DNA from 3 places in the Shewanella psychropiezotolerans genome. Region 2 is predicted to be linked to each of the others. Evidence: predicted binding sites of a transcription regulator. Region 2 holds the regulator's gene; each other region holds the start of a gene.
The links. Region 2 encodes LexA, which represses DNA repair genes until DNA is damaged. Its sites were predicted from a motif close to TACTGTATNNNNATACAGTA; they were not measured.
Positions count from the first base shown of each region.

Region 1: the regulator LexA is predicted to act here: its motif matches at 1,681-1,700, upstream of FM037_RS18380 (DNA topoisomerase III).
Region 3: the regulator LexA is predicted to act here: its motif matches at 1,421-1,440, upstream of recG (ATP-dependent DNA helicase RecG).

Region 1 covers NZ_CP041614.1:4,138,943-4,142,147, reverse strand. The annotation lists gene purF (amidophosphoribosyltransferase) at 1-120, shown strand, start outside; gene FM037_RS18390 (M14 family metallopeptidase) at 233-1,153, shown strand; gene FM037_RS18385 (hypothetical protein) at 1,264-1,530, opposite strand; gene FM037_RS18380 (DNA topoisomerase III) at 1,716-3,205, shown strand, end outside.
Region 2 covers NZ_CP041614.1:234,135-237,339, forward strand. The annotation lists partial or broken gene coxB (cytochrome c oxidase subunit II) at 1-197, opposite strand, end outside; gene FM037_RS01060 (cell division inhibitor SulA) at 631-1,143, opposite strand; gene lexA (transcriptional repressor LexA) at 1,176-1,793, opposite strand; gene plsB (glycerol-3-phosphate 1-O-acyltransferase PlsB) at 2,275-3,205, shown strand, end outside.
Region 3 covers NZ_CP041614.1:6,056,900-6,060,104, reverse strand. The annotation lists gene recG (ATP-dependent DNA helicase RecG) at 1-1,370, opposite strand, end outside; gene FM037_RS26435 (response regulator transcription factor) at 1,488-2,087, opposite strand; gene FM037_RS26430 (sensor histidine kinase) at 2,102-3,199, opposite strand.

The sequences.
Region 1 (3,205 bases), 2.5 Mb from region 2:
AACGATGTGGATCAGGCTTATCTGGATCATATCACTCAGTTACGTAATGATGATGCTAAGGCTAATCGCAGCAAAGATATCGGTACTAATTTAGAGCTTCACAACGTTTGTCATCCATAAACACTCGCTTAATAGTGAGTGTCTTCTTAGCGAAGGCAAGTTAACGTTTAGAAAGCCGACATATCAACTTTGAGTGTCGGCTTTTTTATTGTTCAAACTTTGGGGAATGAAGATGGTACAGGAAAACACTTATCCAATCGGCGTCACGGGTCAGAAGTGGGGCGCAGCGGAAAAGGTACTCTGGTTAACCAAGCAGACGATTAAGCGTTCCTATCAAGCTGAGGTGGCCGCGAGAATTGCGCCACTTGCCGAGCACTTTCAAGTCGACCAGTATGGCGCCTTGTCTTATAACCCCAGCGAATACCCCTTGTTTGTGGTCAAGTCTACGCAGTGGAGTGAAGATAAACCGACTGTGTTAGTCACGGGCGGGGTTCACGGCTATGAAACCAGTGGCGTACAAGGGGCGATACGTTTCTTGGAAACCAAGGCTAAGGCGTATGAGGACAGGTTTAATATCTTAGTAGCCCCATGTGTTAGCCCCTGGGGATATGAAACCATCAACCGCTGGAATCCCAATGCGGTCGATCCTAATCGCTCATTCTATCGAGACAGTCCGGCCGAAGAGTCAGCGGCCTTGATGGCGTATATTGCAGATTTAGGAATTGATATCACAGTGCATATCGATCTACATGAAACTACAGATACTGATAACTCAGCGTTCAGACCGGCCTTAGCGGCCAGAGATGCGGTGGAACATACCAATTGGAATATCCCCGATGGTTTTTATCTGGTGGGCAATACTGAGCTTCCGGCCGAGGCATTTCAAACTGCAATTATCGAGTCGGTAGAAAAGGTTACCCACATAGCTCCAGCCGATGATGCAGGTAAGCTTATCGGTGTCGCCTTGTCTCAGTTTGGCGTAATTAACTATGCTACTAAGGCTCTGGGACTGTGCGTCGGCTTTAGTGACAGCATCTATGCCACCACGACAGAAGTGTACCCGGATAGCCCTAAGGTAGATGATGAGAACTGTGTGTTAGCGCAAGTTTCCGCAATCACAGGTGGATTGGATTACATCTTACCACTCTCTTAATTACCTATCTTAATCCCTTATGTAAAGTTAGCTGTAGCCACTTATTAGCGTTAACTCTCTTATTGTAGAGTTAACGCTTTATTTATCGTTTTCCAAGCTCAAGCTGTAATTTAAGCTAAATGAACACACCAGACGAGCATCCAGATGGCGAAGAGTACGCTAGCAGCACGTTTACTCACAGTATGTCCCATGCTCAATCCTATGAGTGTGCTGATACAGGTTAAGACTATTTGCATGGTCACCAATAACATCAATTCAAAGATTTTATTGTCAGTGATTAGAGGGGTGATCAACAGGGCGACAGCGGTCACCATGAGGAAATGATATAGAAGTAGCTTATCTAAGCCGCTGCCGGTTTCTGTGGTCGATGCAATCATGATGTACCTGCTTAAAAGATTAGCTAGTCGCTAAATAATAACCAAATGATAATCATTCTCAACTGAATTTACACAATAATAAGTGTTGCAGTGCTATTGTAGGGAATTATACCTGCAGTGATTGCAGCTAGTGTCTCTTTAGGCTAAAGTTACTGGTAATTTGTACAGTAGTTTGAGTTCCGCTTATGATTCTTTATATCGCAGAAAAACCTTCCCTCGGGCGAGCCATCGCCGATGTGCTGCCTAAACCCCACAAGAAGGGTGACGGTCATATAATGGCGGCGAACGGTGATTGTGTTTCCTGGTGTATCGGTCATCTGTTGGAGCAGGCTGAGCCCGATAGCTACGATGCCGCATACAAGTCGTGGAAGTTTGAGCATCTGCCCATCATTCCCGAAAAGTGGAAGATGAATCCTAAGCCCAAGACTCGCAGTCAATTGACCGTGCTTAGGGGCTTAGTAAAAAAAGCCTCACAACTGGTTAATGCCGGCGATCCTGACAGGGAGGGGCAGCTATTAGTCGACGAAGTGATCTCTCATTTTGGCGTTAAAGGCGATAAGCTTAACAAGACACAGCGTCTGCTGATCAGTGATCTCAACCCCCAAGCGGTGAGACGTGCATTGGGTCAGATGCGCAGTAATCGGGAATTCATTCCCCTGTCTACTTCTGCTTTAGCTCGTTCTCGTGCCGATTGGCTCTATGGTATGAACATGACCAGAGCCTACACACTACAAGGGCGTAAGGTGGGTTATCAGGGCGTGTTATCAGTAGGGCGAGTGCAGACCCCCTTGTTAGGTTTAGTGGTTCGCCGGGATGAAGAGATAGCTAACTTTGTTTCTAAGTCTTTCTATGAAGTTCTGGCCAAGCTGACTACAGAGAAAAATGAGGCGTTTACAGCCAAATGGCAACCCAGTGAAGCCTGCCAACCTTATATGGATGAAGAAGGGAGAGTCTTGTCTAAAGGGCTGGCACAGAATGTCGCCGGTCGTATCAGTGATAAACCGGCACAAGTTACTCAAGTTACTGCTAAAGATAAGCAGCAAAATGCGCCTCTACCTTATAGTCTATCTTCGCTGCAGATTGATGCAGCCAAGCGATATGGTATGAGCGCCAAAGAGGTGCTCGACACCTGTCAGACGCTTTATGAGCGACACAAGTTGATCACTTATCCCAGATCTGACAGTCGTTACTTGCCGGCGGAGCAGTTTGCCCAAGCCCCTCAAGTCATAGATGCGGTGCTATCAGGGGCGGGTGAGTTAGTCGAAAAAAGTGATAAGCCAGATCCTAAGATAAAATCTAAGGCCTGGAACGACAGTAAGGTCGATGCTCACCATGCCATCATACCCACAGAAAAACGAGCCAACCTCTCGAGTCTTAGCGCTCGGGAGAGGCAAATCTACCTGCAAGTGGCTCGTCAATATCTCGCCCAGTTCTATCCGCCTTACCTCTATAGCGAAACTGAAGTTCATGTGTTGATCGAAGGCGGTCACTTCAAGACTAAGGCAAAGCAGGAAAGGGCGCAGGGTTGGAAGCAGCTATTTGCGCGAAATAATGCTGGTAACGCAAATAGCGCTAGCGCTGGCAAGGAAGACGATGATGAGTCACAGCAGAAGTTGCCAGCCCTGAAGAAGGGTCAGTCTTTGCATTCCGGGGCTGGTGTGCTTATCGAGAAACA
Region 2 (3,205 bases):
TGATTGATCATGGAATAGATCATTACTCCGAAAACCACAACACCGATGGCGCAACAGATATACAGGATGATCATGTGCAGGTTGTATACCTGTCCACTGATATCCGTGACACCCTTGGTCATATTAAGGGGCATTTCTGATGCCAAAACGTATGGCGTAAATAGCAACGCCAGAAAAATATACAACACTCGCTTCACTAGACTTCTCCTCTGTCAAAAATTAAGACAAAGAAGAGTCACACAGTAAGTCTCTGCTCTATGCAAACTCTTCAGTTCCCAAAAAAGCAACGATGACTTCAAAGTGCAGTGGCGGTTCACTTGTTATTTTAGTTTGGCAGTCACTTACTACCAGAGTTAACCACGCTCGCACCTACGGCTGAATATATCAGTACCGACTTCAGCGAGGTAAATATCTGGCCTTACACAGATGGCAGGGCTTTACTACGCCGACTACTAAATCGTTTGGATATAACAAATTATCGTTGTTATATCCCTAACTTACTTGGTGTTGAATTATTGATCAAGATCACTTTTAATGAATTTTTTAAAAATTTCGAATAAAAATCAAATACAAAAAAGTCCCTTGCGGGACTTAAATAATCATTTTTCTATTGGCTACATTGACTGGAGATTAGTGCAGAGATCCAAATAAACAGGCTTGATTGAAGTGAGCATCTGTTTGTTCATGGGCTTTAGCATGTAAGTGACTATTCGCATCTTCGATGACAATGCCAAGGGCGCGAGCGCTCTTTTCTACGAGTCTGAGTCGTCGGTTGTCACGGGAATCTAGGACCTGAGTCCAGCAGATGACGGCACTGGATGTACCACTTATGAGTGCTTTTTCCATGGCCCATAAGGTTTCGATTTCGTCTTTAGCATGAACCAACAATACTCGGTCCATCCTAACACCGGCTTCGGCTAACATCTGCTTGTAACCTATGTTGGGAGGACTGATCAATACGATCCATTGCCCCTGATGGCTCAATGTGGCGAGCCGATTACTCACCTTTTTCAGTTCCACCCGGCCCTGAGTGTGGGTACTTACTGTAGTGATACTTCCACACTCTTGGGTGATGGACGCTTGGTCAAGGGGATTCGTCCATAAACCTGGGTGTCTAGGGCTATTTCCGATTAAATTTTTCATTACCAAGCTCCTTCGCCAATGTGCGATTTCATCTATTGCCAGTTGCCGTTACGGATCACACCGACTGCCAGCCCCTCAATGCTCAGGCTCTGACTGGTGAGATCGACCACTATCGGTGCATAGTCTTCATTTTCAGCATGGAGATAAACCATGCTGCCCTTTTTCTCGAAGCGTTTTACTGTGACATCCTCTTCCACTCTAGCCACGACAATTTGGCCATTCTTGGCTTGTGAAATCTTATGCACTGCGAGCAGATCACCCTCGAGAATGCCGATATCTTTCATGCTGTCGCCGCGCACCCTAAGTAGAAAGTCGGCACAGGGACGAAACATGCTTGGGTCGACCTGATAATGTTGTTCTATATGTTCCTGGGCAAGGATGGGTTCGCCTGCGGCAACCTGGCCGATCAATGGCAAGCCTAAATCTTCTGGCTCCGCAGCTTGTGTGAGTCGGATGCCGCGGGACGTACCGGGAATGATCTCTATGCGACCTTTCTTAGCCAGTGCCTTAAGATGTTCTTCGGCAGCGTTGGCGCTCTTGAAACCTAGTCGCTTAGCTATTTCGGCTCGAGTCGGAGGCATTCCTGTATCGGAAATATTACGCTTAATGAGTTCTAGAATCTCGGCTTGTCTTGGTGTCAAAGGTCTCATGATGAATCCTGTCTTTCTATACAGTTACTGTTAGTATATACAGTATTTTAGTCAGTGCAAGGATTAACCAAGATTAGTGAGTATGCAAAAAAACTCTCAATCGCAAGCCCATGGTTTATATTTATTATTTTGGTGTGACTACTCGGTGCTTATATAACGTTAAAAATAGGTGGTGGGCATGGCCTCCTTGAATTATATATCTTTTGTGCTGGTGGTTATCTCTCTAAACTGGCTTATTTTATGTTCTAGGCTATCGAGATGAATTGTACCTATACCTAATATTATTAACTTATGTTGCCTTATAAATGTGAACACCCGTAAAGCTATCTAATATTAATTTTTTTGAAAATTATATTCAATCTCAAGTGCTTTGAGTGTCGAATCAGGCATGCGGGGGATTTTGCTGACTACTATTAGGGAGATCTCTCTTTTATCTGGTATTCTATGCCGTTATTAAGAAGACTCACATTGTATAAGAAAAATGTCAAAAAAAGACTCTCTTTGGTATAAATCCTTACGTTGGATTCAGAAAAAGCTGGTACAAACAATAGTTGTACCCCATGACCCCTTCGCCGATCTCAACTTAGATCCAGATAAGCCTATGGTTTATGTGATGAAGACTGAATCTCTCAGCGACATCGCTTCCTTAAGTGAAATCACTAATAAGTATGGGCTTCCAAGCCCTTATGATGAGTTGGTTGTCGATGGTGAGCACACGCCGAGGGTGGTGTGTCTGGAAGGTGCCAAGCCGCTATTTGGCCAAAGAGAAAGTAACGAGTTTTTCTTAAATAGCTTTATGGATCTGCTCAAGGTACATAGGCAGAAGCCTGAACTGGATATACAGCTAGTGCCGGTTAGCCTTTACTGGGGGCGTACTCCAGGTAAAGAAGACGATACCATGAAGGCGGCGGTATTTGAGCGTCAAAATCCTACCTGGCTGCGAAAATGCCTGATGATCCTCTTCCTGGGTCGACATAATTTCGTTCAATTTTCTAATGCCGTCTCAATTCGTTATATGGCCGACGAACACGGCACCGACAAGCGAATTGCTCATAAGTTAGCTCGTGTTGCTCGAGTCCACTTCAGCCGTCAACGTAAGGTCATGACCGGACCTGTTTTGCCTAAACGTCAGGTGCTATTTCAAGACCTGTTAAATTCAGAGTCCCTGAAGAAGGCGATTCTGGAGGAAGCGGCGAGCAAGAAGATCTCCGAAGTCGAGGCCAGAGCAAAGGCGATGGAGTATCTCGATGAAGTTGCGGCGGATTACTCCGAGAGCTTTGTGCGCATCGCCGAGCGTTTCTTGGCCTGGCTGTGGAACAAGTTGTACAAGGGTATCAATATTAAAGGTGCCGAGCAGGTAAGGCAGCTACATCATGATGGTCATGAGATCATCTATGTACCTTGTCATCGTA
Region 3 (3,205 bases), 630 kb from region 2:
GTCACCGGAGTTCGCCCGGGCGGCAGCTCGTCGATCACTGAAGTATCGAGATCGGCATAGGCGGTCATGGCCAAGGTGCGTGGAATCGGCGTGGCGGTCATGATCAGCTGATGAGGGTGGAAGCCCTGGCTGATGCCTTTCTCTCGTAAGCCAAGTCGCTGATGAACGCCGAATCTATGTTGTTCATCGATAATGATCAGGGCAAGATTGTTGAAGACTACTTGCTCCTGGAATATGGCATGGGTGCCGATAACGATATTAGCCGCACCGGACTCAATATCTTGTAAAGATTGTGCTCTGGCCTTGCCCTTTATTTTACCGGCTAGCCAGCCGACTTTTAGCCCGAGAGGTTCAAACCAGAGAGCGAAGTTATCGGCGTGTTGCTCGGCTAACAATTCAGTAGGGGCCATCATAGCTACCTGATAGCCATTTTCTATGGCTTGTAATGCCGCTAAGGCTGCCACTAACGTCTTCCCCGAGCCAACATCCCCCTGAACCAGGCGCATCATAGGTGAGTTTTTTTCGAGATCGCTGCAGATTTCAACGCCGACTCTTTGTTGCGCCCCAGTGGGGTTAAATGGCAGTGCCTTCAGGAAAGGGTTGAGTAGTTTGCCCGTTGCGACCAGGCTCACAGCATGGTCGCGATTGCTGCGTTGACGTAACTTGAGCATGCTCAGGTTATGGGCCAGAAGTTCCTCTTGGATCAAGCGTAGCTGCGCCGGGTGGTGACCTTGTTCCAGATCGAACAGGGAAACCTGGTTATTGGGTCTATGTAATAGCTGTAAGGCCGCATTGAGACTCAGATTGTTCGGTTGCAGCTGAGGTGGGAGTAGTTCCTGCAAACCGCCCTCGTCGAGCATGGCTAAGGCTTGGTCTGTCAGTTTTATCCAACTTGCCTGCTTTAAGCCTTCGGTTGTCGGGTACACAGGCGTCAGCGTTTCACTCATCACCAGATCGGCATCTTCGTGAATCAGCTTGTATTCAGGGTGAATGATCTCGGCCTGATGTTTGCCGCGACGTATCTCACCATAGGCCCTGATGCTTGTACCATTGACTAAGCCATTCTTCTGCGCCACAGAAAAATTAAAAAACCTGAGGGTTAAGTAGCCAGTGTCATCTCGTACTGTACAGGTCATCATGCGCTTACGCCCCTGGATGATCTGACTGGACTGGATCACGGCTTCTATGGTGCCGTAACTGCCTGGATAGAGTGAGGCTATTGGGTATATCTGAGTACGGTCTTCATATCTTAGTGGTAGGTGGAATAGTAGATCTTGTACCGTGATGATGCCGAGCTTAGCCAGACGTTCGGCCATCTTCTTGGCAACGCCCTTAAGATCTGTGACAGGAACAAGATCGAGTCTCTTCACGCCCGCTACCCATTTTATCAGTTGAATGTTATCTGAGCGAAACACTCAAACACTGTATTTATATACATATACTATCAGATAAACCCATGATGGCAATGTTAGGGCCGATTTAACCCTTTACAGCCAGCCCTTCTGCCTCGCGATCCGGGCGGCATCGATTCTGTTCGTGGCGTTGAGCTTGCCGATGGCCTCCGAGAGGTAATTACGCACAGTGCCCTCGGCGATGAAGAGGCTGGTGGCTATCTCGGCGGTTGTTTTTCCCTCTGCGGCTAGACGAAGTGCACGGCGCTCTTTGTCATTGAGGGGATCAATTTCATCTCCTATGGCCATGATAGCCAGTTCAGGGTCGATGACCCGCTTACCAGCCATCACCTGTTTTATTGCATGAATAAGGCTGTCAGAGGGGGCATCCTTGAGTAAGAAGCCTCCGGCACCAGATTCTATAGCGCGTTTAATGTAACCGGCTCTGCCGAACGTGGTGAGAATGATCACTTTAATTACGGGTTCTTGCTGCTGGCACCATTTGGCCAGTTCCAGCCCGGTTAATCCCGGCATTTCAATATCGGTTAGCAGAAGATCATAGCGGTTGGCTTTGAGTAGAGATAGGGCTTCATTTCCGTCACACGCTTGAGTGATTTCAAATTCACCATCTAAGCTCAAGAGTGCAGCCAGTGCGCCCCTGACCATGGCCTGATCTTCTGCCAATAAAATTTTCATCCCCGAGTGACTCCTTATGATGCTTGCTGAGGTGGGAGCGTGATGGTGAATCTACTTTGCTGATCCACCATGTAATCTAACTTCCCCTGAACGTCTTTCAAGCGCTCTCTTATGCCTTTCAAACCATTACCTTCGACAATTTTTGCTGCTTTACCGTTATCTGTGATGCTTATGGTGAGCTGGTCTGCAGATCTGTCAAAAGTAAGGCTGCAATGATCGGCCCGACTATGGCGGATCACATTATTGCAAAGCTCTGTGAGACTTAAAATAACTTGAGTTTCAAGTTTAGAATTGAGCTGGGGAATATCTCCCTCCAGACTCACACTTAATCCCTTGTCTCGCAAAGTTTGGCAGAGGTGCATTACGCTGGAACTCAAGCCTTTATGTTTGTAGCCTGAGACGGTTTGCCGTACCTGACTCAAGCTATCTCTGGCTATTTCGTTTAGTTCTCTTAGCTGCACCTTGGCTTGCTCAATCTGATTTTTGTCTAAGAGCTTTGCGGCCAACTCTGCCTTCAAGGAGATGCTGGATAGGTTGTGACCCATGATGTCATGGAGATCTCTTGCGATACGCTCTCGCTCCAACATGGTGGCCAGCTGACTGATTTCGGCTTTACTCTTTTGTGCTCGACAATGAGCTTCGACACGCTTTTGCTCGGCGACGCCGAATAAGCCCACTCCGGCGATCAGTAGTCCACCGTAACTGATAAAGTAATAATGATTTATTTCCAGTAAAAATGTGAGCGTAGCAAGCAGTGCCACAAAGCCTATCAGACTGATAAAAGCCGTTCTCAGTGAATAGTAGAAACCGATGAAGAAGCCGGCGAATGTGAATAGAGAAAGGGAGCCGGTATTGATCGGAGTAATCGCTATGCCCAGAATTATCATGGCTAGAATGGGATAGATAGCTTTATCTTTCGGGCTACGATATGCCCGGAAATAACAATAAATGAAGGGGACCAGAGTTAGCAGGCTTATGGCTATTTGCCATATAGGCTTGTCACCTATGAACAGAGGGATTAGATAGAAGACTAGGTTTACCAGATAAACCCAGGCGAGTTTATCCTCTGGTGAACGCTTCTCTGAATCGACGATAGCATTAAGGTTATTCATAACTCT